One region of the Kribbella sp. NPDC049174 genome, then DNA from elsewhere that is predicted to be linked to it. Evidence: riboswitches for the same ligand, from Rfam matches in the RefSeq annotation. Region 1 holds a riboswitch; each other region holds the start of a gene.
What was found. Region 1 has a riboswitch for ZMP and ZTP ahead of ACGFIF_RS23275 (5-aminoimidazole-4-carboxamide ribonucleotide transformylase). Riboswitches for the same ligand answer to the same signal wherever they lie in the genome.
Positions count from the first base shown of each region.

Region 1 (9,535 bases):
CACCGGCGCGTCGTGGACCGCCATCGCCTTCTCGATCGTCGCGTCGACCGAGTCGCGGTCGGAGCAGCGCAACCCGACACCGCCCATCGCCTCGGCCAGCTTGGCGAAGTCGGGGATCCGGGCCGAGTGCAGGTCGGTGTTGGAGTAGCGCTTGTCGTAGAACAGCGTCTGCCACTGCCGGACCATGCCGAGCGACTGGTTGTTGATCACGGCAACCTTGATCGGGATGCCCTCCAGCGCACAGGTGACGAGCTCCTGGTTGGTCATCTGGAAGCAGCCGTCGCCGTCGATCGCCCAGACGGTCTTGTCCGGGCGGGCGACCTTGGCTCCCATCGCGGCCGGGACGGCGTACCCCATGGTGCCGAGGCCGCCGGAGTTCAGCCAGTGGCCGGGCTTCTCGAACGGCAGGTAGTGCGCGGCCCACATCTGGTGCTGGCCGACGCCCGCGGTGTAGACGGCGTCCGGGCCGGCGATCTTGCCGATCCGCTCGATCACGTACTGCGGGGACAGGGCGCCGTCCTCGGGCTCGTCGTACCCGACCGGGTACTTCGCCCGGACCGACTCCAGCTGGTTGCGCCAGGTGTCGTACGACGGGGTGCGGCCGGAGCTCGCGATCTCGGTCCGGAGCGCGGCGATCAGGTCGGTGATGACCTCCTTGCAGTCGCCCACGATCGGCACGTCGGCGGCCCGGTTCTTGCCGATCTCGGCCGGGTCGATGTCGGCGTGGATCACCTTCGCGTCGGGCGCGAACGAGTCGAGCTTGCCGGTCACCCGGTCGTCGAAGCGGGCGCCCAGGCAGATGAGCAGGTCGGAGCGCTGGAGGGCGCCGACCGCGGAGACCGAGCCGTGCATACCGGGCATGCCGAAGTGCAGGTCGTGCGTGTCCGGCAGTGCGCCGCGGGCCATCAGCGTGGTGACCACCGGGAGGCCGAGGAGCTCGGCGAGCTCCTTCAGCTCGGCGTGGGCGTGGGCCCGGATCACGCCGCCGCCGACGTACAGGACCGGCTTCTCGGCGGCCGCGATCAGCCGGGCCGCCTCACGCACCTGCTTGGGGTGCGGGCGGGTCACCGGCCGGTAGCCGGGCAGCGAGAGTTCGGTCGGCCACTGGAAGTCGACCTTCGCCTGCAACGCGTCCTTGGTCACGTCGACGAGCACCGGACCGGGGCGGCCGGTGGAGGCGATGTGGAACGCCTCGGCGATGGTGGAGGCGATGTCATTCGGGTCGTTGACCAGGAAGTTGTGCTTGGTGATCGGCATCGTGATGCCGCGGATGTCGGCCTCCTGGAACGCGTCCGTGCCGATCGCGGGGCCGGGCACCTGACCGGTGATCGCGACCAGCGGGACCGAGTCCATGTACGCGTCGGCGATCGGCGTCACCAGGTTGGTCGCGCCGGGTCCGGAGGTGGCCATGCAGACGCCCACCTTGCCCGACGCCGAGGCGTACCCCTGGGCGGCGTGGCCGGCGCCCTGCTCGTGACGTACCAGGATGTGGCGGATCTGGGTCGAGTCGAGCATCGGGTCGTACGCCGGGAGGATCGCGCCACCCGGGATGCCGAAGACGGTGTCCACTCCGGCATGTTCCAGTGCGCGGATCAGAGCCTGTGCCCCGGTCAGCTGCTCACTCATGAGTGCCTTCCTTAGTCCTGTCACGTTATGGCTTGTCGCGACCGATCCATCCTCGCTCTTGTTTGTCCTCAGGTCACATCTGGGTCGCAGATAGTCGCCCTGGCAACAAAAAACCCCCTCCGCCGGGTGGGCTGAAGGGGGCGCGCTCGACTCGGTGGTCGCCGTCAGTCGGCGCGCCGCACAAGTACGAGGAGAATCGATCGCATGTAGGCAACATTCGCCGACACACTGCGATCGGGTCAAGTTCGCCGGCAGAGTGTCCCATGATCTGAGATGACTGTCTTAGATACAGACAGCACCCTCGGAGGCTGAGCGGACCAGGCGGGTGTACTTGCCGAGGACGCCCTTGGTGATGTCCGGGGTCTTCGGGGTCCAGCCGGTGCGTCGGTTCTCGAGTTCCTCGGGGCTGACGTGGAGGTCGAGGGTGCGGTTCTTGACGTCGAGGGTGATGCGGTCGCCGTCCCGGACGAACGCGATCGGGCCGCCGTCCACGGCCTCCGGGGCGACGTGGCCGACGCAGAGTCCCGTCGTACCACCGGAGAAGCGGCCGTCGGTGAGCAGCAGGACGTCCTTGCCGAGGCCGGCGCCCTTGATCGCGCCGGTCACGGCGAGCATCTCGCGCATACCGGGGCCGCCCTTCGGGCCCTCGTAGCGGATGACGACGACGTCGCCGGGATTCAGGGAGGCGACCGCGTCCATCGCCCCGCGCTCGCCGTCGAACACCCGCGCGGTGCCCTCGAACACGTCCGAGTCGAAGCCGGCGCTCTTCACCACCGCGCCCTCGGGCGCGAGCGAACCGTGCAGGATGGTGATCCCGCCGGTGCCGTGGATCGGCTTGTCCAGCGAGCGGATGATGACGCCGTCGACATCCGGCGGCGCGATGTCCGCGAGGTTCTCGGCCATCGTCTTGCCGGTCACGGTCAGGCAGTCGCCGTGCAGCAGCCCGGCGTCGAGCAGCGACCGCATCACCACCGGGATACCGCCGACCCGGTCCACGTCCGTCATCACGTACCGGCCAAACGGCTTGAGGTCGCCGAGGTGCGGCACCCGGTCGCCGATCCGGTTGAAGTCGGCCAGCGTCAGGTCGACCTCGGCCTCGCGCGCGATCGCGAGCAGATGCAGTACGGCGTTCGTCGAGCCGCCGAGCGCCATCACCACGGCGATCGCGTTCTCGAAGGCCTCCTTCGTCAGGATCTGGCGAGCCGTGATGCCCTTCTGCAGGAGGCCGACGACCGCCTCGCCGGACTTGCGGGCGTAGCCGTCGCGTCGGCGGTCCACCGCGGGCGGCGCGGCCGAGCCGGGCAGCGACATGCCGAGCGCCTCGGCGGAGGCGGCCATCGTGTTCGCCGTGTACATCCCGCCGCAGGCGCCTTCACCCGGGCAGATCGCCCGCTCGACCGCGTCGACCTCGTCGCGGGTGATCAGGCCGCGGACGCAGGCACCGACCGCCTCGAAGGCGTCGATGATCGTGACGTCCTTGTCGCCGAGCCGGCCGGGCATGATCGAACCGGCGTACAGGAAGACCGACGCGAGGTCGAGCCGGGCCGCGGCCATCAGCATCCCGGGCAGCGACTTGTCACAGCCGGCCAGCAGCACCGAACCGTCCAGCCGCTCGGCCTCCATCACCGTCTCGACCGAGTCGGCGATGATCTCGCGGCTGACGAGCGAGTAGTGCATGCCGACGTGGCCCATCGAGATGCCGTCGGACACGCTGATCGTGCCGAACTCCAGCGGGTACCCGCCGGCCGCGTGCACACCCTCCTTGACCGCCTTCGCGAGCCGGTCCAGGGACAGGTTGCACGGGGTGATCTCGTTCCAGCTCGACGCGACCCCGACCTGCGGTTTCGCCCAGTCGTCGTCACCCATCCCGACCGCCCGGAGCATGCCCCGCGACGCGGTCGCCTCGAGTCCGTCGGTCACTGTCCGGCTGCGTGGCTTCACATCGACCATGGGCCCACTCTATGGCCGCCTGGCTCCTGCACCGGCACCTGGCGTTAGGCCATCTGTTTGGTGACGGCGGCGGCGAAGGCGGTGAGTGCGTCGGGGGCGTTGGTGTAGGCCCAGGGGACGCTCTCGATCCGGCCTTGGGTCAGGGCGGCCTGTTCCATCGCGGCGGCCTTCGCTCCGACGGTCTTGAGAGCGAAGGCCATCGTGCCGTGGGCTGAGATGTCAGCCGGCTCGGACTCGCGGCCGGGGATCAACCACTTGTCGCGGGCGGCGAGCAGGGCGTCCTTCCGGTTGGTGATCTCGCGCGTGTATCGCGCACCCCGCTGGGCCCTCGTCAACTCGCTGTCACTCAGTACGTCGACCCACACCTCGTTGGCCACCATGCCCGCAACCGCACAAAGCGCACTGCCGGGCTGAGCGTTCGCCACCGTCTGATCGCCGAAGCGAACGATCTGGGCGATGTCGAGACCCGACCACTTCGGCGCCAGCGCATGCACCCGACCGCTGTGCGCCTGGTAGCCGGCCGGGTGACGCTCCATGGCGGAGCGGAAGATGTCGTTCTTGTCGTCCATCGACGCCTGCAGTCCGATCGCCACCCACTGCAGCACCTCCCACGGTGCGGCGTCGTCAGGGGCCGCCGCGATGCCGTAGTCCAGCACCTCGGCCGCCGTCCGGAGGATGTCGTGGAAGGTTGCGAACCGCTGCTCGGAGACCTGCTCCGCCCACGCGCCCGTCCGGACCTCCCAGGCCTCGAACACCAGCGTCTGCCCCAGCCACAGCAGCAGGTCCGGGTCACCCGGCAGGGCTTCCAGCCGCAACTCCAACTGCTCGCTGTGCCCGATGGCGGCCTTCCCCAGCCCCATTGCCCGGAACGACCGCAGGTCGGTGCTCTGCGACGACGCCTTGAGCAGCTCGGCTCCGGTCGACAGATCGCCCCCACGCACCGCGGCGTACGCGGCGTCGAGCTCCGGATCGGCCCACGCCTGATCCAGCCGAAGCCCCTCCGCCGCCACTCCCGCCGACGGCCTCCTCGAAAAGATCCCCATACGCGCGATGCTAGGCCTGATCCCGGCCGTCCGGACCAGGTCTGCACCTTCGTGCAATAGGCTCGCACCGAACCGCGACTGGCGAGGGTGGAGCACCACCGGGGAGCGGCTGACAAGCAAGGCGTCGTCCGCCTGGGCGCCTCCGACGTTCTCGGAGGTTGTCCGATGCAGTTGCGCTACGGCATGAATCCCCATCAGTCCGCGTCCGTCACGGCTGTGGATCGCTGGCCGTTCACGGTGGTCAGCGGTACGCCGTCGTACGTCAACGTGCTCGATGCTTTGGCCGGCTGGCAGTTGGTCCGTGAAGCCTCAGGTCTCCTCGGTCTGCCTGCGGCGGCGTCGTTCAAGCACGTCTCCCCCGCCGGCGCCGCGGTCGCCGAGACGGTCAGCGATGCGTACGTGCGGGCGCGGGAGGCGGATCCCAAATCGTCGTACGGCGATTTCGTCGCGGTGTCGCACCCGGTCGACGCGGAACTCGCGGACCGGCTGAAGCGGCTTGTCTGCGACGGGATCATCGCGCCCGGGTACGACGAAGGCGTGGTCGGCGTACTGGCGAGCAAGAAGCGTGGCGCCTTCCTGGTGCTGGAAGCGGATCCCGGCTATCGGCCACCTGCTGTCGAGGTCCGCGAGGTGTACGGCGTCCGGCTGACGCAGGAGCGTGATGAGGCGCCACTGGACCGGTCATCGCTCGACCCCGAGCTGCCGGACAGCGCGGCGCGCGATCTGCTGCTGGGGCTGGTCGTGGCGCGCTACACGCAGTCGAACACGGTCGCGATGGTCAAGGACGGGATGGCGATCGGTATCGGTGCCGGGCAGCAGTCGCGGATCGACTGCACCCGGCTGGCCGGTGAGAAGGCCTCGACGTGGTGGGCCCAGCGGTCGGCCGAAGGCGCGTTGACGAACGTCGCGATGGCGTCGGACGGGGCGATCCCGTTTGTCGACAACATCGTCGAGGCGCACCGGCACGGGGTTCGGTACCTGGCCGAGCCGGGTGGATCGATCCGCTCGGCTGAGGTCGCCGCGGCGTGCGCGGAGTTGGGGATCAGCTTGTCGCAGACCGGGGTGCGGTTGTTCCGGCACTGAGGCGGTGGGTGCCTGCGGCAACGGTGTGACGGACTTCGGCGGCGGTCGCACTGGCGTCGAGGTGAGTGGTGTCGATGACGTGGGGCTCGAGGTCGCCCAGGTCGGCGAAGGCTCCGTAGAGACCGGTGATGGCGGCGGCGTCCTTCAGTTCGCCGGTGCCTCGGTCCTGTGCGCGACTAAGGGTGGTGTCCAGGTCGGGGCGGAGTACGACGTACGACAGCGTCCACTGCTCCGCCGCCGCGGCCTGGCGGAACGGCGGCAGGAACCACGGGCCGATGACGCCGTCGACGACCACGTCGTACCCACCGCGTGTGTACGCCGCGACCGCGGCGACGATCGCGTCGACGACCACTTCGTTCTGCCGCTCGGATCCGGGCAGGTACGGCGCGATGAAGCCGGTGCGGATGGCGCGGTAGAACTCGTCCGTCGTCACATGCACCGTCGGCCGCCCGGCGTCGGTGGCGACCAACTTGGCCACGGTCGTCTTGCCCGATCCGGGCGAGCCGGTCAGAAGGATCACGTCGCTCATGCCGCCCGACGCTAGCCAAGCAGGCCGGAGAATTGCAGTCTTTTGTTTTCCGCCGGCATCAGCCGCCCGCCACACTCGGCAGGATCATCAGCTCGTCGCCGTCCTTGAGCGTCGTCCCGAGTCCGTCCAGATCCCGGATGTTGTCGTTGCCCAGGTAGATGTTGACGTGCCGCCGGACGGCGCCCTGCTCGTCGGTCAGCCGTCGCCGCAGGACCGGGTCCAGTGCGGCGACGACCTCTCCGACGGTGGCGCCGTCGACCTCGACCCGCTCAGCACCGCCCGCGAACGGTCTGAGCACGGTCGGCAGCTTGATCCCGATCGCCATCTCAGCCCACTACGGCGGCGCGGACGGTCAGCACGTCCGGGAGGTGCCGGGCGACCTCGGTCCACGTGTCGCCCGCGTCAGCACTGGCGTAGACGCAGCCGTCACGCGTGCCCAGATACACACCGGCCGACTCGGCCGCGTCCGTGCACATGGCGTCCCGCAGCACCGGCGCGTACGACGGCACGTCGGGCAGCCCAGTGCTCAGCGCCTCCCAGGTGGAGCCGGCGTCGCGGGAGCGGAAGACCCGGCACTTCGCGTCGGTGGGGATCCGGTTCCCGTCGGCGACCAGCGGGAAGACGTACACGGTCTCCGGCTCGTGCGGGTGCACCGCGATCGGGAACCCGAAGTCCGACGGCAGCCCGTCCGCGATCGACTTCCAGATCGCCCCGGCGTCGTCGGACCGATAGACGCCGTGGTGGTTCTGCGCGAACATCCGGTCCGGTACGTCGGGATGCGCGGCCAGCTTGTGCACACATTGACCGAACTCCGGGTACGGATCGGGGAAGAAGTACGCCTTGATGCCCTGGTTGGCCGGGGACCACGACTCGCCGCCGTCGGTCGTCCGGTACACGCCACCGGTCGACATCGCGACGCTCACCCGGTCGGGATCGGTCGGATGCGGCAACACGGTGTGGATCGCCTGACCACCGAAGCCGGCACCCCACTCCTTGCGATGCGGGTGGTCCCACAGGCCGCGGACCAGCTCGAAGGTCACTCCCCCGTCGGTCGACTTCCACAGCGCCGACGGCTCCGACCCGGCGTACACGACGCCCGGCTGATCGGCCGGCCCCGGCTGGATCTGCCAGACGCGCTCGAGCGAGGTCTCGGCCTCCTTGGGGAACCCGATCGAACCCTCCGGCGGCTCGTCCCAGGTCTTGCCGAGGTCATCGGAGTGGAAGACCGCCGGACCCCAGTGCTCACTCGTCCCGCCGACGAGCACGCGGGGCTGCTCGCCGCGGGTGTCGATCCCGACCGCGTACACGCCCTGCATCTCGAACTGCGGCACCGGGCCGTCGAGGGTCCACTCACGGCGCGCGGCATCACTCCTGCCGATCCAGAGCCCTTTCTTGGTTCCGATCAGCAGTACGGTCTCGGACATCGTTGTCCTCCTTTATCGCGGTGGACCCCCCACCACGTTGATCAATGGTTCCCCCGCCGCGTAGCGCTCCAGCTGCGCGCGCACCAGCCGGGCCACCCGTGGCCCGAAGGCCGTCGAGGCACCGCCGCGGTGCGGGTTGACCAGCACGTTCGGAGCAGACCACAGCGGGTGTCCGGCGGGCAACGGCTCGGGATCGGTCACGTCCAGCGCGGCGCGGATCCGGCCGCCGGCCAGCTCGGCCAGCAACGCATCCGTGTCCACCACGACACCGCGTGCGACGTTCACCAGCAGCGCGCCTTCCTTCAGCTGGGTCAGGAACTTGGCGTCCACCATCCGGCGGGTCTCCGCCGTCGCCGGGGTCAGCAGCACGACGACGTCCGCCAGCGGCAGCAACTCGGGCAGCTCGCTGATCGGGTGGACGCCCTCCCGCTCCCGCCGCGCGACCCGGATGATCTCGCACTCGAACCCGGTCAGCCGCCGCTCCAGGGCCTCCCCGATCGACCCGTACCCGAGGATCAGCACGGTGCGATCCGCGAGCGAGTCGTCCATCTCGTCGTACGACGCGGGCCAGACCTGCTGGTCCTGGTTGCGCACAGCACGCGGCAGTCGACGGTACGACGCCAGGATCAGACCGACTGCGAGCTCGGCGGTGGACGCGTCGTGGACCCCGCGGGCATTGCACAAGGTGACGCCCTCGGCGAGGTGTGGCAGCACGTTCTCGAACCCGGCCGTCTGCAGCTGCACCACCTTCAGCGACGGCATGTCGCGGACGACCTCGAGCACGTCGGAGCCGCCCATGTACGCCGGTACGTAGAACTCCACCTGGTCGAGCGACCCCGGCCGCTCACCACCCGCATACGACTCCACGTCGAACCCCGTGGGCACGCCACCGAGGGTGCTCTCCGCGTCGTCCCACGGCAGCCACGCCTTCACCACATCAGCCATGTCCCGAACCTACTCGCCCGGCCGGACAATTTTCATCCCGCCGTCCACAGGATCGTCGTACATTGGATCGGTGCCTTCGACATCGGATCTGGCTGCGACCGTTGATCACGATCAGGCCGTGGGGCGGCTGCGTTCGTCGTACCAGGACATCCCGCCAGGGGAGCCGGTGCGGCTGGCGAAGCGCAGCTCGAACCTGTTCCGGCCGCGGGCGGAGACCGACCGGCCAGGGCTCGACGTCTCGGGGCTGACCGGGGTGATCAGCGTCGACGCGGCGGCCCGGACGGCCGACGTCCAGGGCATGTGCACCTACGAGGACCTCGTCGCCGCGACCCTTCCGTACGGGCTGACGCCGATGGTCGTGCCGCAACTGAAGACGATCACCCTCGGCGGCGCGGTGACCGGGCTCGGGATCGAGTCCTCGTCGTTCCGGGCCGGTCTGCCGCACGAATCCGTCCTCGAGCTCGACATCCTCACCGGCGCCGGCGACATCGTCACCGCCCGGCCCGACGGTGACCACGCGGAGCTGTTCCGCACCTTCCCCAACTCCTACGGCACGCTCGGCTACGCGACCCGGCTGAGGATCGAGCTCGACCGCATCTCGCCGTACGTCGCCCTCCGGCACGTCCGCCTCGGACTCGACCGGCTGGCTCCGGCAATCGAGGAGATCGTTGCCTCCGGCATGCACGACGGCGAGCCGGTGCACTTCGTCGACGGTGTCGCGTTCAGCCCGTCCGAGGCGTACCTGACGCTGGGCCGCAACAGCGACGCCGCGGTGAAGACGAGCGACTACACCGGTCAGCAGATCTACTACCGGTCGATCCAGCAGCGCCAGAAGGACTTCCTCACCGCGCACGACTACCTGTGGCGCTGGGACACCGACTGGTTCTGGTGCTCGGCCGCCTTCGGGGCGCAGAAGCCCATTGTCCGACGGCTGT
Region 1 is NZ_JBICSZ010000004.1:246,651-256,185, forward strand. It holds gene ACGFIF_RS23260 (acetolactate synthase large subunit) at 1-1,626, opposite strand, end outside; gene ilvD (dihydroxy-acid dehydratase) at 1,909-3,576, opposite strand; gene ACGFIF_RS23270 (hypothetical protein) at 3,621-4,619, opposite strand; ZMP/ZTP riboswitch at 4,684-4,764, shown strand; gene ACGFIF_RS23275 (5-aminoimidazole-4-carboxamide ribonucleotide transformylase) at 4,785-5,702, shown strand; gene ACGFIF_RS23280 (AAA family ATPase) at 5,662-6,231, opposite strand; gene ACGFIF_RS23285 (MoaD/ThiS family protein) at 6,290-6,556, opposite strand; gene ACGFIF_RS23290 (WD40/YVTN/BNR-like repeat-containing protein) at 6,558-7,655, opposite strand; gene ACGFIF_RS23295 (2-hydroxyacid dehydrogenase) at 7,668-8,600, opposite strand; gene ACGFIF_RS23300 (FAD-binding oxidoreductase) at 8,671-9,535, shown strand, end outside.

Region 2 (9,535 bases), on a different contig from region 1:
TCGGTCATGGGGCCTCCCGGCCTGGACTGAGGAGCGCAGGGAGCGAAGCGACTGGAGTGACGAGGGAAGGCCGGGAGCCAAGGCCCCATGACCACGCCGGTGCCGAAGGCCCGGCCAAAAGCACCGTCACTGCGACCCTCACTGGGCGCCCGTCAGATCCGGACGGAGAGCGACCGCACCGTGCAGGTAGACGTGCTGGATCTTCTCCCGGGACCGCGAGGACTCGGCGTGCACCATCATCCGGACCACCCGCGGCAGCGCGTGCGGAACGTCGATCTCCTGCATGCACATCAGCGGTACGTCGGTCAGCCCGATCTGGCGCCCCGCCACGGCGGGAAACTCCGAGTGCAGGTCCGGTGTGACGGTGAACAGGATGCTGATCAGGTCCTCGCGGTCCAGATCGTTCGCCTCCAGGACCGCCTTCACCAGCTCGGCGGACCGCTCGAGCAGGTGCTCGCGCTCGTCCACCTCCAGCTGGGTGGCCCCCCGGATCGCCCGTACCGCCACGTGCTCGCCTCCTTGGTCGTCTACCCCAACCCTAGGTCAGAGTAGCCACGGAGTGGACAGCCGTCTCGGATTGTGCCTCGGCGGCGTCGACGGTCTGCTCCAGCAGGAGGGCGATCGTCATCGGTCCGACCCCGCCCGGGACCGGTGTGATCAGGCTCGCCACCGCGGCCGCCTCGTCGAAGTGGACGTCCCCGACGTTGCCCTCGTTGTACCCGGCGTCGACCACCACCGCACCCGGCTTCAGCCAGTCATCGCGGACGAAGTTCGGCTTGCCGACCGCCGCCACCACGATGTCCGCGGTCCGGACGATGTCGGGCAGGTTCGTGGTCCGGGAGTGGGTGTAGGTGACGGTCGCGTTCGATGCCAGCAGCAACATCCCGGCCGGCTTACCGAGGATCGGGCTGCGGCCGATGACGACCGCGTGCGCTCCGGCGATCGGTACGTCGTACGCCTCGAGCAGCCGCAGGATGCCGCCAGGCGTACAGGACCGGAACCCGGGCTCGCCGAACGCCATCGCGGCGAACGCGTGCATGGTCACGCCGTCGACGTCCTTGGCCGGGTCGATCGCCTCGAACGCGGCCCGCTCGTCGATCTGCGCCGGGACCGGGTGCTGCAGCAGGATCCCGTGCACCTCCGGGTCCGCGGAGAGCTTGTGCAGCTCATCGACCAGCTCCTCGGTCGTGGTCTCCGCGGGCAGTACGACGCTCCGTGACCCGATGCCGGCCTTCTTGCTCCGGCTCTGCTTCATCCGCACGTACGTCGCCGACGCGGGGTCGTCCCCCACCAGCACGGTCGCCAGACACGGCTGCACGCCGGTCTTCTCCTGCAGGATCCGGGCCCGGTCAGCCGCCTTCGCCACCATCTCGGCGGCGAGGTCGGTCCCGATCATCAACTTGGTCATCCGCGCACTCCTTCGGGCATCGAGAGGGTGCCCAGGCGCGCGGCGAAGCCGGATCTACCAGCAGACCGTTCCCCGGTGGTTGTCCACCTCAACGCCAGTCGCGGTCCGTGGACAAGCCTACGCGACGAACCAGGAGCGGCAGTCCTCCAGCCCTTCGACCCGGACGGATCCGCCGGCCCAGTCCTCGCGGGTGAGACGGAGCCGGTCCGAGATCACCGGCTGACCGTCCAGAACGTCCCGGGAGATGCCGTCCGGGCGATAGCCCAGCTTCCGGGACACCCCTTGCGAGCCGGCGTTGTCCTGGAACACCTCGGTCAGCGCCGCCACCGCGTCCAGCCCCTCGAAGGCAAGGTGCAGCAAAGCGACCCGCGCCTCGGTGCCGAATCCTTGGCCGTGGTGCGGCACGCCGAGCCAGGACCACGTCTTCACCTCACGGAGCACGGCGAAGTCCTGAGCTCGCAACGCGACGATGCCGAGCGGCGTCCCGTCCCGGAACACGCCGAGTTCCAGCTGCCAGTTCTGCGGAGTCCACGAGGCCAGGGAGCTCCAGTACCCCTGCAGCACACTCCGGGCGCGTTCGGCCGGTGGCACCTCTGTCCACGGGGTCAGGAAAGGCCGCTCCCCTGGCTTGTGGACGCCATTTGCGGCGACGTCGGCCAGCGCGGCGAGTTCCTCCTCGTCGGGCTGCCGGAGGACGAGGCGGTCGGTGGTCAGCCGGAGGCGGCGCAGTGGCCAGTGGTCGGTCAGCACGCCGCCATCCTGGGCTGTAGTCATAGTCCGGGCAACCTAGTTTCCGGGCCGGTGCAGGATCACTTCGTGGACCTGCGGCGGTACGGCGCCGGACGCCCAACTGATCCGGATCGCCTCGATGGTGGTGGCCGGGATCGTCACCGCGCTGTAGGCAGCCCCGACTTGTCCAACCTCCTGCCAGCCCGCACCGGTCCGAATCTCCAGCCGGCCGACGCCGGTCGCAGTGCCGGCCTGCAGCACAGTGATCCGGTCGACCGCGGTGGCCGAGGACAGTGCAACAGTGAGCGCGTCATCCGTCGTCGGGGCCGTCGCCGCGACGTACGCCGTACGCACGTCACCGTCGACCGCGTCACCGAATGACGAGCCTGTCGCCGGAGCCGGCGTACCTGTTGCCGTGAGCACCAACTCGGAGCCGTCGGTGACCTGGATCGAGAACTCCCGGACCACGAGCCAGTACGACGGGTTGTCGGCCAGGGCTCGGTAGCGGACGTACCGGGCCGTGGTGTTGGCAGTGAAGCGAACCTCCGCAGTGGTGGCACGCGTGAGCTCGGTCCAGCTGGAGCCGTCAGTGGAGTACTCGAGGACGCCGGAGTGGATGTAGTCCTGCGGGCTGCCCGACTTGCCCATCAGTACGGCGATGTCGCCGATGGCACGGGGTGCGCCGAGATCGACACGGATCTCGTCACCGGCCACCGGCGCACCGTTGCTCCAGAAGAACGTCGACTCGTCGCCGTCGATCATCCGGTCGGGGACGTTCTCGGCGTACGTGCCCTGCGAAGCCGACGCCGTACGTCCAGGCTCGATGCCCATCCACTGGTCGTGGACCCGGCCGGCCTCGGTCAGGAACGCGTCGGCCACGCCCTCGCCGATCCTCGGGTAGGTGTTGGAGTGCGGCAGGCGGGTGTCACGGATCGCCTCGGCTTGGGTGACCAGCTGATCGATCCGCTGCCGGCTCGTCCACGCGGCCGCGCCGTTGCCGTCGGCCACTTCATCGAGCAGCCGCAGCGACCGCTCCAGCGCTTGACCCCACAGCACGGTCGCGTCGAGCCACGCCTTTGCTTCGTCAGCGAACGCTGGGTCCTGCACACCGCGACGGAGCTGCGCGGGTGCCTTCTCGATCGCGGTGAAGTAGGGCTTGATCGCCGCGATCGCCTCGTCGCGATCCCCTGCCGTCCAGGTCGTCCAGAACTTCTGTGTCTTCGCCGCCAGCACCGGCGCGCTCTCCGGGTGCAGCGTCGAGTCGTAGGTGTTGAGGTCGGCGAAGACCTCGAGCGCCGCGATCGTCTTGTCGTCTCCCCCGGCGCGTTCGGCGATCGCCCGGTGCCAGGAGGCCTGTTCGTCGTACCGGGCCGGGTTCCAGCCGAGCTCGGCGAACGAGTAGAGGGCGAGCTTGCTGACCGCGGCCTGGTTCATCGGGTTCGAGATCACGCCGGCGACGTGCTCGGCGATCCCGGGCCCGCGACCGCTGTAGTCGGCGAGCAGGATGCGGCCGGCCGCGTAGTCGTTGACCGGATAGTTGTCCCAGATCAGGATGTCGTGGCCGAACACGGCCTTGGCCTGGGCCGCTTGTGCGGTCGTGATCGTGCGCGGGACGACGCCGATACCGGTCCAGTGCACAACCACCGCACTGTCGAGCTGCTCCCGCAGCGCCTTCTTGTACGGCGTCTCGGACACGTTGTAGTACTCGGTCGGAACCATCTGCAGCGGGGCGAGATCCGGCTTGCTCGCGACCCACTCGCGCTGGATCCGGTTCAGCAGTTCGCTCTGCGCCTGACCGGCCGCACCGCCGCCGGTGCCGTACTTCTCCCGGTCCTCCGGGCAATGCCAGGTGTTGTAGTCGATGTCGTCCAGCGGCACGTTGAACGCCCGCGCACCCAGCGCGTAGAGCGCCTCGAACTTCGCGATCAGCGCCTGGTAGTCGCTGTCGGAGGTGTAGCAGATCGACAGGCCGGGCGAGAGCGCGAAGGTGAAGTCGACCTTGTTGCGCCGGCCCCGCTCGATCAGTTCGCCGAGCTCGGCCAGCTTGTCGGCCGGGTACGGGTCGCGCCACTGCTCGCGGTGGTACGGGTCGTCCTTGGGCGCGTACTCGTAGGTGTTCATCCGGTGCGCGCCGAGGTAGTCGAGGTGATCGAGCCGGTCGGCGTGCGACCACGGCGTACCGTAGAAGCCCTCGATCGAGCCGCGGTACCGCATCGTCGGCCAGTCGCGGATCTCGACGCCGTCCACCTCGTTGCCCTGGACAAGCTGTGCGAACGTCCGCGCGGCGTAGTACGTGCCGTCGGTGTCGACGCCGTCGAGCACGACGTGCTTGCGGCCGATGGCGAGGACGTAACCCTCGGCCGGTAGCCCGTCGGCAGGCTCGACGTTCAACTGCCGCAGCGCCTGCTCGCTCCCACCCAACCAGATGGTCACGTCGGCGGGCTGATCACGAACGATCCGTACGCCGGCCTGCTCGAGCGACTCGCGGACGATGCGTTCGGCGTCCGGGTCGGTGGTCGGGCCGTGAACCAGGCCGACGGTCCGGCCGAGGTGGAACCCGTCCGGGCGGGTGATGGTCTGCTGAGGTTCTGGCGTCACCGGCGCCGCCCCCTTCGTGGTGCCGGCCAGGGCGACAGCGGCCGGGACGGTCATGGACTGGACGACAAGCGCGAGCAACAGCAGCAGAGCGAGACGGCGCATGAGCAACTCCTCGGGCGGAAGGCGTTTGCTCTTACCATCCACTCAGTGCGCAGACCTGCTCGTCAAGCGCCTGGCGTGACCAGTTCCAGTCAAGAAGGCCGACCGTTGGTCCGGAGCCAGTCAGAGCAGACCGGCGTGGTCCAAGGCCAGGTAGGCGGAGTCGATCCCGGTCATCGCGCCGGGCGTGCGCAACTCGGCCCGGAACTGCGCGACGGTGAGCTCGACCGGGACGCAGTCCTCGAACTCGTCCAGCGCCTGGCGACCGTCGGGACGGCAGCCGCGGGCGATGCCGATGTACTTGCGAAAGACCGAGGACGCCGCCGCCCAGGTCCAGGTCACGACCTCGAACGACTCGCAGGTGTACCCGGTCTCCTCCTCGAGCTCGCGGGCACCGGCCACGGCCGGGTCCTCGCCGACCTCGACCAAGCCGCCCGGCAGGTTGGTGACGACCTGATCAGGCCCCGGCCGGAAGATCCGGATCGTCACGATCCTGCCCTCCGGCGTCAACGGCAGCACGGTGATCCCGGACGTGATCCCGTCAGCGGTCTTCGGCCCGAAGACATCCCAGTCCGCCTCCCGCCCATCCGGCAACCGATACCGCCGCTGATTCACCGTCAAATACCCATTGAACCCCGACCGCTCCTCCAGCAGCTCCCACACCGCCGGGTCCTGGGGCTGACGCGACTCAGCCGCCACGGAGTCCGCGGCGGCTGAGCCAACTACCGAATCGTTCACAGCGGGCGGTCGTTGTCCGGCTCTTCCGGCGGGGCGACCGGTACGTCGTCGTCGGCCGGTGCGACCGGGGTGTCACCGGCCGCCTCCGCGCTCTCGTCGGTCTCCTCCGCCTTGTCGGCGGCAGGCTCCGTCGGCGTGGTGTCCGCGGTGGACTCGGACAGGATCCGCGCCAGCGTCTCCTCCGAGATCCGCTTGAACTTGCGCACCTGGGTCCGGGTCCGGTCCAGGACGGCGACCTCGATCTGGTCCGGGGTCAGCTCGCGGACCTCGTTGCTGTCGTGCCCGAGCGCGTCCACCGCCAGCCGGAGCGCCCCGGCCAGCGAGATGCCCTCCTGGTAGTGCTCGCCGACGTAGTCCGCGACCTGCTCGGCCGGCCCGCCCATCACGGCGTACCCGCGGACGTCCGCGATCGAGCCGTCGTAGGTGAGCCGGTAGATCTGGTCCTCGGCCGTACTGGTGCCGATCTCGGCGACCAGGATCTCCACCTCGAGCGGCTTCTCACCGCCGGAGGAGAAGATCGCGCCCAGCGTCTGCGCGTAGGCGTTGGCGAGCGCCCGGCCGGTGACGTCGCGCCGGTCGTAGGAGTACCCGCGCATGTCGGCCAGCCGGACGCCGGCGATCCGCAGGTTCTCGAACTCGTTGTACCGGCCGACCGCGGCGAACGCCATCCGGTCGTAGATCTCGGCCACCTTGTGCAACGCCGGCGACCGGTTCTCCGCGACGAACAGGATGCCGTCGGCGTACTGCAGGGCGATCGCGCTGCGGCCCTTGGCGATGCCCTTCCGGGCGAAGTCGGCCCGGTCCCGCATCAGCTGTTCGGGCGAGACGTAGAACGGAACGCTCATCGAAGGTGTCGTCCTCTAATCAGTCGATGGGGCTGTGTCGGTTTCATCGGGGATCAGGTCAGGGTCGCCGAGGCCGGCCCGTCGGGGCGCCGGTGCCGCTCGGCCCAGACGCGGTCGACGATGTCGGCCACCTCGTCCTCGGGCAGCCGCTGGTAGCCGTCCGCCGTGACCACGCCGACCACCGGGAAGATCCGCCGCAGCATGTCCGGCCCGCCGGTCGCCGAGTCGTCGTCGGCGGCGTCGATCAGGGACTGGATCGCCACCGTGACGCAGTCGGTCGCGGACAGGTCCTCGCGGTAGAGCTTCTTCAGCGCGCCGCGGGCGAACAGCGAACCCGAGCCGACACTGTGGAAGTGGGTCTCCTCGTACCGCCCGCCGGTCGGGTCGTAGGAGAAGATCCGGCCGCCCTGGAGGTCCTCGTCGTAGCCCGCGAACAGCGGCACCACGGCCAGGCCCTGCATCGCCATCGCCAGGTTGCCCCGGATCAGCGCGCTCAGCCGGTTGGCCTTGCCGTCCAGGCTGAGCGTGGTGCCCTCGAGCTTCTCGTAGTGCTCCAGCTCGACCTGGAACAACCGGACCATCTCGATCCCGAAACCGGCCGAGCCGGCGAACGCGACCGCGGAGTACTCATCGGCCGGGAACACCTTCTCGATGTCACGCTGGGCGATGATGTTGCCCATCGTGGCGCGCCGGTCCCCGGCCATCACCACGCCACCGGGGAAGGTGGCCGCGACGATGGTGGTCCCGTGCGGGACGTCGGCGGAGAAGTCGGCCGACCCCAGGCTGCGCCGTCCCGGCAACAGGTCGGGCGCGTGCCCGGCCAGGAAGTCCATGAACGACGAGCCACCTGGGGTCAGGAAGGCTTCCGGCAACCGGCCGGAGGCATCGAAAGTCATCGAGCGGTTCACTCCCCACCCTTTTGCACGAACCCGCGGACGAACTCCTCGGCGTTCTCCTCGAGCACCTCGTCGATCTCGTCGAGGATCGAGTCGACGTCCTCGTCGAGCCGCTCCTTACGCTCGGCGACGTCCTCGGACGTCTCGACCTGCTCGACCTCTTCCTCGGTCGTCGAACGCTTCGGCTGCTTGTGCTGCTGCCCGCCGTCCTTCGCCATGGCACACACCTCCTAGAACCGCATGGAAGGCCGCCCAACCGGCCTCCTACAGCGACCCTACCCGGCAGCACCCCCAGTGATGGTGCGAACCAGGTCACTCGCGGTGTCGCACTGGTCCAAAAGTGCTCCGACATGGGCTTTAGTGCCCCGCAACGGATCCAAAGTCGGGATCCGCTGCAGCGATTCCTTGCCCGGCAGGTCGAAGATCACCGAGTCCCAGGACGCGGCCGCCACCTGCGGCGCGTACTGCTGCATACAGCGGCCGCGGAAGTACGCCCGGGTGTCGGTCGGCGGGTGCGAGACCGCCATCCGGATCTCCTCGTCGCTGACGAGCCGCTGCATCCGGCCGGCCTTGACCAATTTGTAGTAGAGACCCTTGTCCGGGCGCAGGTCGGCGTACTGCAGGTCGACCAGGTGCAGCTTGGAGTCGTCCCACTCGAGGCCGTCGCGGTCGCGGTACGACTGCAGCAGTTTGAGCTTGGCGACCCAGTCCAGCTGGTCGGAAAGTTTCATCGGGTCGGTGGCCAACTGGTCGAGCACCTGCTCCCAGCGGTGCAGCACGTCCTTGGTCTGCCGGTCCGCGTCGTCGCCGTACTTGTCCTCGACGTACTTGCGGGCCTGCTCCAGGTACTCCGTCTGCAGTTGGACGGCGGTCAGCTTGCGGCCGTCCTTGAGCGTCATCAGATGGGTGCAGGTCGGGTCGTGACTGACCTCGTGCAACGCGGTGACCGGACGGTCCACACTCAAGTCGTCGGTCAGCCAGCCGTCCTCGATCATCGACAGCACCAGACTCGTCGTGCCGACCTTGAGGTACGTCGAGATCTCGGACAGGTTCGCGTCGCCGATGATGACGTGCAGGCGGCGGTAGCGGTCCGGGTTCGCGTGCGGCTCGTCGCGGGTGTTGATGATCGGCCGTTTCAGCGTCGTCTCCAGGCCGACCTCGACCTCGAAGTAGTCGGCCCGCTGGCTGATCTGGAAGCCGTGTGCGGTGCCGTCCTGGCCGATCCCGACCCGGCCGGCACCCGTCACCACCTGACGGCTCACGAAGAACGGAGTGAGGTGGCGCACGATCGACGCGAACGGGGTCGAGCGGCGCATCAGGTAGTTCTCGTGCGAACCGTAGGACGCGCCCTTGTTGTCGGTGTTGTTCTTGTACAGGTTCAGCGGCGGCGCGCCGGGGATCTGCCGGGCCTGCCGGGCGCCCTCCATGATCACCAGCTCACCGGCCTTGTCCCAGACCACCACGTCGCGCGGGTTGGTGGTCTCGGGCGCGGAGTACTCCGGGTGGGCGTGGTCGACGTACAGCCGGGCGCCGTTGGTGAGGATCACGTTGGCCAGGCCGGTCTCCTCGTCGGTGAGCTGGCTGGAGTCGGCCACCTCCCGGCTCAGGTCGAAGCCGCGCGCGTCCCGCAGCGGGTGCTCCTCGTCGAAGTCCCATCGGGTCTTGCGCGCGAGCGGCTGCGTCTGCGCGTAGCCGTTCACCACCTGGCTCGAGGTCAGCATCGGGTTGGCCCCGGGCTGTCCTGGAACCGAGATGCCGAACTCGGTCTCGGTCCCCATGATCCGCCGAACACTCATGCGAACGAGCCTACGCGGTGGAGGCGACTAAAGCCGTTGCTGTGTCCACAGGGTTACGTGTGAAACTTCCCGGGTGGACGAAATCGTGGCGATCCTGGACGAAGACAACCATGTCACCGGATCGGCACCGCGATCCGTGATGCGCCGCGACAACCTGCGGCACGCGGCGACCGGCGTACTCGTCCGGAATCCGGCCGGTGACGTCTACGTGCACCGCCGGACGCCGACCAAGGACGTCTTCCCGGCGTGTTACGACTTCTCCGCAGGTGGTGTCATAGCCGCCGGCGAGGATCCGTACGACGCCGTCGTACGCGAGCTGGCCGAGGAGCTCGGCATCAGCGGCGCGGACCTGATCAAACTGCCGGAAGGCGACTACGCCGACGAGTCCACGAACTACCACGCGTACCTGTACACCTGCGTCTGGGA
Region 2 is NZ_JBICSZ010000006.1:495,110-504,644, reverse strand. It holds gene ACGFIF_RS29750 (prephenate dehydrogenase) at 1-8, opposite strand, end outside; gene aroH (chorismate mutase) at 139-507, opposite strand; gene ACGFIF_RS29740 (bifunctional 5,10-methylenetetrahydrofolate dehydrogenase/5,10-methenyltetrahydrofolate cyclohydrolase) at 539-1,408, opposite strand; ZMP/ZTP riboswitch at 1,431-1,520, opposite strand; gene ACGFIF_RS29735 (GNAT family N-acetyltransferase) at 1,526-2,182, opposite strand; gene ACGFIF_RS29730 (beta-N-acetylglucosaminidase domain-containing protein) at 2,195-4,837, opposite strand; gene ACGFIF_RS29725 (NUDIX hydrolase) at 4,958-5,497, opposite strand; gene prcA (proteasome subunit alpha) at 5,569-6,417, opposite strand; gene prcB (proteasome subunit beta) at 6,471-7,313, opposite strand; gene ACGFIF_RS29710 (ubiquitin-like protein Pup) at 7,322-7,531, opposite strand; gene dop (depupylase/deamidase Dop) at 7,589-9,109, opposite strand; gene ACGFIF_RS29700 (NUDIX hydrolase) at 9,183-9,535, shown strand, end outside.
Region 2: it holds a riboswitch for ZMP and ZTP, as region 1 does, so the genes downstream of both, ACGFIF_RS29740 (bifunctional 5,10-methylenetetrahydrofolate dehydrogenase/5,10-methenyltetrahydrofolate cyclohydrolase) here and ACGFIF_RS23275 (5-aminoimidazole-4-carboxamide ribonucleotide transformylase) in region 1, are expected to answer to the same signal.

Region 3 (9,535 bases), on a different contig from region 1:
CGTTGTCCACGTCCGAGTCCGCCTTGACCAGGAGCACAACGCTCACCACGAACGCAACCACCATCAGGACCGCGATGACGATCGCGACCCAGACGAGAATGCCCGCCCACCGCCGGTAACCGGCGCTGACTCCGGGCGCTCGCAATGGCACGTACGCCGTCGGCCCACCCGGCTGACCCCCTGGCCACTGTTCAGACATAGGCCAGTTGTACTGCGCCCGGGGGCCACTACGCCTCACCCGGGTGCTTCGATGAGCTGGTTAGACTCGCGCCGGTGATGGGGACAACCGCGGCGGCGATCGCGGAGCAGGTGCGGAGTGGCCGCCGGTCCGCGAGCGAGGTGGTCGAGGAGACGCTCGACGCGGTCGCGCGGCTTGATCCGATCCTGCACTTCGTCGAGGACCTCGATCCGGTCGGTGCCCGCCAGGCCGCGCGGACCCTGGAGGTGGCCGGTCCGCTGGCCGGGGTTCCGTTCCTGCTGAAGGCACGACAGCCGAAGGACTCGCCGATCATCAGCCGGCTGGTCGCGGCGGGCGCGATTCCGATCGGTACGGCGACGCGCGCCCGGTCGGGTGCGGTGTCGCAGACATTCGGGTGGAACGGGCGCGACTACACCCGGAATCCGTGGGATCTGTCCCGGTCGCCGGGTGGGTCGACGGCCGGCGGAGCCGCGGCGGTTGCGGCCGGCGTCGTACCGCTGGCAACGGGTGGCGACTCGGGTGGTTCACTGCGGATCCCGGCGGCGTTCTGTGGGGTGGTCGGGTTCAAGGGCACCTACGGCCGCATCCCGCGACCGGTCGGCCGGTCCCTGGGTGGATTGACGACGGCCGGTCTGATCGGTGCCGATCTCGACGACGTCGTACTCGCGACGAGTATCGCGAGCGGCCCGCATCGGCTCGACCCGACGGCGCTGCCGCACTGGCCGGTGCCATCCGTTGTCGACCGGCCGTGGCGGGTGGCGTATCGGTCGACGCTCGGCGAGCCCATGGCCGACCCTGCGGTCGACCTACTGATGCGCAAGCTCCTGGACGACTGTGACGTCACCGTCGTCGACGCGCCGCTCGAACTCCTCCCGCCCGATGACGCGTGGCAGGCGTTGTGGGACCTGGATTCGGGTCGCGGCGTCGAGGCTGCCGCGGCGAATCGTGCTCGGGAGGTCCGGGATCACAACAACACCGCGCTGGCTGATCTGTTCGAGTTGGTGGACGCGCTGGTCACGCCGACGACGCTGACTGTTGCCCATGGCTACGACCAGCACGAGCCGAACATCGTCACCGGGGATCCGTGCTGGGGGTTGAACGTGACCGGTCATCCCGCGGTGAGCGTCCCGGCGGGGTTGCTGGACGGACTGCCGGTCGGCGCGCAGGTCGTTGCCGCGCACGGATTCGACGACGTCGCGGTTGCGGTGGCGAGACGGCTCCAGGTCGAGTTGCCGCAGCCGGCGGTTTATCGGGGGTGATCGGCTCGCCAGGATTTGATCAGTTGTTCGAGGTCCTTGTGGATGAAGGCGAAGAAGTCGGCTGCTTCTGTCAGGCGTTGGCCGACCGTGCTGTCCGGGCCGAACAGGTCGGCGCCGGAGCGGCTGGTGGATTCCCACTCGGCGAGGGAGTTGTTGCGGCGCTCGAGGATCGCGGAGAACACGTCGTCGCGGATCCGGTAGTGATCCTTGCGCGAACCGGGGATCCGCTCCCGGGAGATGAAGCCGACCTGCAGCAGTTGCCGGACGGCGCCCGACACCGCCGGCTGGCTGATTCGCAAGGACTCAGCCAGCTCGGCGGACGTCAGCATGCCGGTCGGGCTGACCAGCATCCGCCCGATCACCCGGGCGGACATCGTCGGTACGCCGCTGTTCCCCAGCACTCCGGCGAATCGCTCGACGAACTGACTGATCTCTTCCGGGGTCGGGTCAGGCGGCATGCACGCACCCTACCGCAACTATTACAACTTTCTGATAGTTCGAGGCGTCAGCTGAGCTCGAGACCCGGGTACAGCGGGTGCTTGTCGAGCAGCTCGGCCGAGGCGGCCTTGGTCTTGTCCGCGACCCCGTCGGCCAGCACGTACTTCGCCTTCGACGGCGCACCGGCCGACGTCGTGGTCGGCGTGGTCGAGGACAGCACGTCCACGATCAGCTCGGCGACCCGGTCGAACTCGTCGGCCCCGAAGCCGCGCGTGGTCAGCGCAGGCGTACCGATCCGGACACCCGAGGTGTACCAGGCACCGTTCGGGTCCCGCGGTACGGCGTTCCGGTTCGTCACGATGCCCGAGTCGAGCAGCGCCGACTCGGCCTGCCGCCCGGTGATCCCGTACGACGACACGTCCAGCAGCACGAGGTGGTTCTCGGTGCCGTCGGTGACGAGCTTGACGCCACGCTTCATCAGGCCGTCGGCCAGCGCGACCGCGTTGTCCGCGATCGCCTGCGCGTACTCCTGGAACGAAGGCTGCCGGGCCTCGGCCAGCGCGACCGCCTTCGCCGCCATGGTCTGGCTGAGCGGGCCGCCGAGCACCATCGGGCAACCGCGGTCGACCGAGTCGGCGTACTCGGGCTGGCACAGCACCATGCCGCCGCGCGGACCGCGGAGCGACTTGTGCGTGGTCGTCGTGGTGACGTGCGCGTGCGGCACCGGGTCGAAGTCGCCGGTGAAGACCTTGCCCGCGACCAGGCCGGCGAAGTGCGCCATGTCGACCATCAGGGTGGCGCCGACCTCGTCCGCGATCTCGCGCATCTTCGCGAAGTCGATCTTCCGCGGGTACGCCGAGTAGCCCGCGATCAGGATCAGCGGCTTGAACTCACGCGCCGCCGCGGCGACCTTGGCGTAGTCGAGCAGCCCGGTCTCCGGGTCGGTGCCGTAGGACTGCTGGTTGAACATCTTGCCGGAGATGTTCGGCCGGAAACCGTGGGTCAGGTGACCGCCGGCGTCGAGCGACATGCCGAGCATCTTCTGGTCGCCGAGCGCCTTCCGGAGCTTGCTCCAGTCCTCGTCGGACAGGTCGTTGACGTGCTTCGCGCCGGCCTCGGCCAGCGCCGGCGACTCGATCCGCTGGGCCAGGATCGCCCAGAAGGCGACCAGGTTCGCGTCGATGCCGGAGTGCGGCTGGACGTAGGCGTGCGGGGCGTCGAACAGGGCCCGGGCGTGGTCGGCCGCGGTCTGCTCGACCGTGTCGACGTTCTGGCAGCCGGCGTAGAAGCGGTGCCCGATCGTACCCTCGGCGTACTTGTCGGACAGCCAGTTGCCCATCGTCAGCAAGGTGGCGGGGGAGGCGTAGTTCTCACTCGCGATCAGCTTCAGCGACGAGCGCTGGTCGGCCAGCTCGGCCTTGATCGCGCCGGCGATCGTGGGTTCCACCGCGCCGATCACCTCGAGCGCGTTGCGGTACGCGGCCGATGCGGCGGCGGCATCGAAGGGTTGAGTCATCGTTGTCTCTCCTGCGGTTGCAGTGGGTCGAAGGCACCCAGGCGCACGGTGCCGACGGTTTTCGCTCCCCGGTGGTTCTCCACCTCAGCGCGCCAGTCGCGACGCGCTCACCCTATCGTGCGATCGAGGATCGCCCGGAACGGTGTCGTCCTCGGCAACGTGCCGAACACGCCACCCCAGTCATTGGCCAGCCTGGACGCCACGAACGCGTCCGCGACCTCGGGGGTCGAGTGCCGAATCAGCAGCGAGGCCTGCAGGCACAGGGCCATCCGCGCTGCCAGACGCCGTGCTCCGGCCTCGGCGCCTTCGATGTCAGCAAGCGCTTGCAGTACGTCGTTCACGGCGGCGTCGAGCCGATGGTCGGCGCCCTGGACCGTGGCCAGCTCGGTCAGCCACGCCTCCAGCGACTCCGGCCGGCGCAGCGCCCGCAGTACGTCGAGTGCGTTGACATTGCCCGACCCTTCCCAGATCGAGTTGAGCGGCGACTCCCGGAACAGCAACGGCATCCCGGACTCCTCGACGAACCCGTTCCCGCCGAGACACTCGAGCGCCTCGGCCACCATGAACGAGGTCCGCTTCGACACCCAGAACTTCGCCAGCGGCAACGCAATCCGCCTGAAGGCAACCTCCTGCTCCGCGCGACCGGGGGTTGTAGGAGCGGTGGGGACGGGCTGGGACGCATCCACGGCTGCGGCGAGGCGCATGGCGAGGGCCGTGCCGGCCTCGCTCTCCAGCGCCAGATCGGCGAGCACGTTCTGCATCGCCGGCTTGTCCGCGAGCAACCCACCGAAGGCGGAGCGGTGGCTCGTGTGCCACACCGCCTCCACCAGCGCGCGCCGCTGGAGAGCAGCGGATCCGAGGACGCAGTCGAGCCGGGTCGCGGCGACCATCTCGATGATGGTGCGGACGCCGGCGCCCTCGTCGCCGAGCCGGTATCCGACGGTGCCGCGGAACTCGACCTCGCTGGACGCGTTCGACCGGTTGCCGAGCTTGTCCTTCAGCCGCTGCAGGGCAAACGCGTTCCGGTTGCCATCGGCAAGGACCCGCGGTACGACGAAACAGCTCAGTCCCTCCGGTGCCTGGGCGAGCACCAGGAAGACGTCGACCTGCGGCGCCGAGCAGAACCACTTGTGCCCGTTGAGCTGGTACTCGCCGTCGCTCCCGGTCGGCGTCGCGGTGGTGAGATTCGCCCGGACGTCGGACCCGCCCTGCTTCTCGGTCATCCCCATCCCGGCGAGCACGCCGGTCTTCTCGGCCGCGGGCAGCCGGCGGACGTCGTACCGGGTGGACGCGAGTTGCGGGATCCACTCCTTCGCGAGCCGCTCGTCGGCCTTCAGCGCGGGCACGGCGGCGTACGTCATCGAGATCGGGCAGCCGTGACCCGGCTCGACCTGGGACCAGAGGTAAAAGCCGGCGGCGCGGGTCAGGTGCGGCGACGGCTGGTCGCTGGTCCAGGGCGCGGCCTGGAGGCCGAAGCCGACGGCCTGCTCCATCAGCCAGTGCCACGACGGGTGGAAGTCGACCTCGTCGATGCGGTGCCCGTAGCGGTCGTGGGTGCGCAGCACGGGTGGATTCTGGTTCGCCGGGAGCGCCTGGGAGAGGGCCTCCTCGGACCCGGCCAGCTCGCCGATCCGGTGCAGACCGGGATCGTCCGCGACGCCGCCGTACGGACGCAGAGCGTCACCGAGCGCCGTGTCCCGGGTGAAGAAGTTCACCCCCCGCAGTGGGGGAGCCTGATTCGTTACCGCGAAAGGGTCCGCCATGTCAGTACGGTAAGCGGTATGGCACGTTCTGGGGCAGGACCCACTGGTGGGAGCTCCCTCTCATTGGCATGGGTCCGCAGAATCCCGGCGACGACCTGGAAGCTTGTGACCCAGACCGTCGGCGTCTGCCTGCGCTACCGGGTCACCGGGCTCGCGGCCGAGGGGGCGTTCTTCGCCATCCTCTCGCTGCCGCCGCTGATCTTCGGACTGGCCGGAAGCCTCGGGTACATCGCGAGCCGGTACTTCGAGGTCGAGACGATCGACGAGATCAAGCAGCAGATCGCCGTGCTGGCGGCCCGGGCGCTGACCGACGACTCGGTCCAGGGCGTGATCGTGCCGACCCTGAACCAGGTCCTGAACGGCGGCCGGCCGGATGTCATCTCGATCGGTTTCGTGCTCGCGCTGTGGTCCGGCAGCCGGGCGCTGAACGTGTTCGTCGACACCATCACGATCATGTACGGGATGGGCGGCAAGCGCGGCATCGTCCGGACCCGCGCGCTGTCCTTCTCGCTGTACTGCGCCGCCCTCGTGATCGGCGTGATCGTGCTCCCGCTGGTGCTGGCCGGTCCGGACGCGGTGGCCGCGGTGCTTCCGCACCGGCTGGACTTCCTGAACCAGCTGTACTGGCCGGTCGTCACGATCCTGTCGGCGGGCTTCCTGAACACCCTCTACCACTTGTCGGTGCCGGTGCGGACGCCGTGGGTGTCCGACCTGCCGGGGTCGTTCCTGGCGTTGTCGATCTGGATCCTGGGCAGCTTCGTGCTGCGGTGGATCCTGCAGAGCACAGTCGGCGGTACGTCGATCTACGGCCCGCTGGCGGCGCCGATCGCCGTACTGATGTGGCTCTACATGACGGCGATCGCGGTGCTGATCGGTGCTGCGCTGAACGCGGTCGTGGACCGGTTGTGGCCGCACAAGTCGCGGGCGGCCGAATCGGCGTCCGAGGTCCAGGCCGGCAAGGACGCCGAGGACGAGGTGGAGCCGGTGATGAAGGCCGAGCCGGAGCCGCACCACGGCCACCCGCTGACCCCGCTCGAGCCGCCGGAGCCCGTCGTACCGGCCGACGGCGTGAAGCCTGAATCGCCGCCGGACGACGCACCCCGGCCGACGGAGAAGCCGCCTCGGCCGGCGGACGGTGCGCCGCGGGCGGAACGCAAGCCGGAGCCGGTCGGAAAATCCGGTGCGCAAAGTGAATCCGACGACCTACGCTGACGACATCAGCCGGTCCTCGATCAGGACCGCAGGACGTCGAAGGGAGGCACCCGCCATGAGTTTGGGCCAGGCCCACCGGGCCGACGCTTCCCGCACTGTCCGTCCGCTGAGCTGATCTCGCGGCCGGACCCTCCGAAAGGTTCGCCGCATGTCAGCCACACTCCAGGCCCTGGGACTCGACAGCTCCACGGCCGAATTCCTTGCCGCCGTCCCGGACGAGCTCTTGCCGGGGCGTGTCGCCCGGGTCGACAAGGGCCTGGCGACGGTTCTCACCGAGGACGGTCCGGTCCGCGCGACGTGGTCCGGTGCGCTCCTCGCCGCGATGGCCAGTGATCCGCATGCCGGCCCATGTACAGGGGACTGGGCCGTCCTGCGCTACTGGCCGGACGACCGGATCACCCTCGAGTCCCTGGCCCCACGCCGTACGGCGATCGTGCGGGCAGAAGTCAGCGGTACGTCGAAGGGCCAGGTGCTGGCCGCCAACGTCGACGTGATCGCGATCGTGGTCGGGCTGCACCCGGAGCCGAACATCGGCCGGATCGAACGCTTCCTCGCGTTGGCGTGGGAGAGCGGAGCGCGGCCCGTCGTCGTACTGACCAAGTCAGACCTCGTCGGTGACGCGGAGGCCGTCGCGGACGACGTAGCGCGTGCTGCGCCGGGTGCCGACGTGCTGGTGTGCAGTGCGACGACCGGTGAAGGGCTGTCGTCGGTGCAGGCGTTGCTGGCTGGTGACGCGACTGTGGCGCTGCTGGGGTCGAGTGGCGCGGGCAAGTCGTCGCTGGTGAACGCACTGGCGGGTGTGGAACTGCTGGACGTGCAGGACATCCGTGACGACGGCAAGGGCCGGCACACGTCGGTGCGGCGTGAGCTGATCGTGCTGCCGGGTGGTGGGGTCGTCATCGACACCCCAGGGCTGCGGGGGATCGGGCTGCAGGAGTCTGGTGAAGGGCTGGCGGCTGCGTTCCCGGACATCACGGCGCTGGCCGAGCAGTGCAAGTTCAAGGACTGCGCTCACCTGACCGAGCCCGACTGCGCGGTGCGGGCCGCGCTGGAGGATGGCACGCTGCCGCACCGCCGCTACGAGAGCTGGACGAAGCTCCAGCGCGAAGCAGCCTATATGGCTCGCCGCAACGACCTCCGCCTCCGCGCCGAAGCCAAGAAGCAGTGGGTCCGCGCCTCGAAGTCCTACCGCCGGGACATCAACCCGCGCCAGTAGCACCCCGTTTCTTCCGGAGTGAAAGGATCGGGGTATGGATCGAGCGGTGCTGGTGACGGGGGCTTCTCGGGGGATCGGTGCGGCGACCGCGCGGGCGTTCGCGGCGGCGGGGGACCGGGTGGCTGTGCATTACAGCTCGTCCGCCGAGGCCGCGGCGATGGTGCTGAAGGAACTGCCCGGGCCGGGGCACGTGCTCGCCCAGGCCGATCTTGCCGATCCGGCGGCGATTGAGACGATGGTCGACGACGCCGCGGCGGCTCTGGGTGGTATCGACGTACTGGTGAACAACGCCGGTGTGTATCACCCGCATCGGATCCGCGAGGCGACGTACGCCGAATGGCAGCAAGCCTGGGCCGACACGCTCGCGGTGAACCTGGTCGGCCCGGCGAACGCGGCGTGGTGCGCGGTGCGGCACATGGGCCGCGGCGGCCGGATCGTGAACGTCTCGTCGCGCGGCGCGTTCCGGGGTGAGCCGAACCAGCCCGCGTACGGCGCCTCGAAGGCCGGGATCGTGTCGTTCACACAGTCACTTGCGCGCGCCCTCGGTCCGGAAGGGGTCGCGGTGACCGCGATCGCACCCGGCTGGACCACCACCGACATGGCCTCGGTCCACCTGGTCGGCGAAGGCTACGACCGTCGCCGGCTGGAGAGCCCGCTCGAACGCGTTGCCGACCCGTCCGAAGTCGCCGCGGCCATCGTCTACCTCGCCTCACCCGAGGCCGAGTTCGCCACCGGCACCGTCCTCGACTTCAACGGCGGCTCCCACCTCCGGATGTAGGCCTACTCAGCCGTCGCCGCCTCCGCCACCGTCCATCCCGCCACCGTCGAACCCGCCGTCCCAGCCGGCACCGTGGGTGCCGGCATCGCCCCAGACTCCGGCCGCGCCACCCTGGGTCTGGAAGCTGGCCAAGGCGATGTAGCTCGCTCCCGCCCCCGCCCCGAAGTAGCCGAGGCCGTACGGCGTGACCGCGGTGCCGGCCTCCCAGTACGGCACCCGGCGGCTGTGGAACTGGACGAACCTGACCTCGGGTTCGTCGCCGGTCTGGATCCGCGCGGCATCCTGTGCACACGCCGGAACCGTCCGTGTGCCGACCCTCGGCTGCGTCCAGACCACGTCCTTCGTCGACGGACCGTGCTGCGGATTGAAGAAGCACGGCACCCTGCGCTCGGGCACTGCCTCGCCCCGCGCCCGCGCCTGGACGCAGACGATCGCGTACCGGCCGGTCGCCAGCGTGTCGGTCACCGCACTGATGTCCTCGGACTTCCGGATGCCCTTGACCGTTCGCTGCGCTGCCTCGTACGCGTCGAGAGCGACCTGATAGTCCGCCTGCCCGTCGGCGTCGAGCGGGTGCCCGGCCACCTGAGCATCCAGCCGCCGGAGTTCCTCCCCGAGCAGCGTCACGTCCTCGTCGGCCAGCCTGCGGATCTGCTCCAGCTCCTCCGCATCACCCTGCCGTGCGGCTCGGCGGTCCCACAGATACCGGCCCCCGAGCACTATTCCCCCGCCCCCTAGGGCGGCTAGTAACCACCACATCCATTGACGGTACCGCCGCAACCCTGCCCGGTCAGCACCTGGCATGGACCGGTCCGCTGTTTGGCGCCGAAAACGGGTCGGCGGCGGGGCAGTCGGCTTGCTAGGGTCGCGGCCGTGCATCGAATCATCACTCCGCCGGCCGCCGCTTAGCGGACGGCCGACCTCATCACGCTCGGGTTCTGACCTGGGCTCCTTCGGGCTGTTCGCAGACGCCCCAACCTCTTCGTGCGAACACCCTGGAGTGTCTGATGCACTACCGTCTTGCGCCCTCGTCGGCGCGCGGTCTCCTGTACGTCGCCCTGGCCGGAGTCGCCTGGGGCACGGGCGGCCCGACCGGCGCCCTGCTGTTCCAGCACAGCGGCCTGGACTCGACAGCGATCTCGTTCTGGCGGCTCCTC
Region 3 is NZ_JBICSZ010000001.1:2,051,273-2,060,807, reverse strand. It holds gene ACGFIF_RS09715 (hypothetical protein) at 1-199, opposite strand, end outside; gene ACGFIF_RS09710 (amidase) at 277-1,458, shown strand; gene ACGFIF_RS09705 (GbsR/MarR family transcriptional regulator) at 1,446-1,916, opposite strand; gene ACGFIF_RS09700 (glycine hydroxymethyltransferase) at 1,964-3,412, opposite strand; ZMP/ZTP riboswitch at 3,441-3,522, opposite strand; gene ACGFIF_RS09695 (acyl-CoA dehydrogenase family protein) at 3,520-5,175, opposite strand; gene ACGFIF_RS09690 (YhjD/YihY/BrkB family envelope integrity protein) at 5,281-6,387, shown strand; gene rsgA (ribosome small subunit-dependent GTPase A) at 6,536-7,603, shown strand; gene ACGFIF_RS09680 (SDR family NAD(P)-dependent oxidoreductase) at 7,638-8,381, shown strand; gene ACGFIF_RS09675 (hypothetical protein) at 8,388-9,137, opposite strand; gene ACGFIF_RS09670 (DMT family transporter) at 9,386-9,535, shown strand, end outside.
Region 3: it holds a riboswitch for ZMP and ZTP, as region 1 does, so the genes downstream of both, ACGFIF_RS09700 (glycine hydroxymethyltransferase) here and ACGFIF_RS23275 (5-aminoimidazole-4-carboxamide ribonucleotide transformylase) in region 1, are expected to answer to the same signal.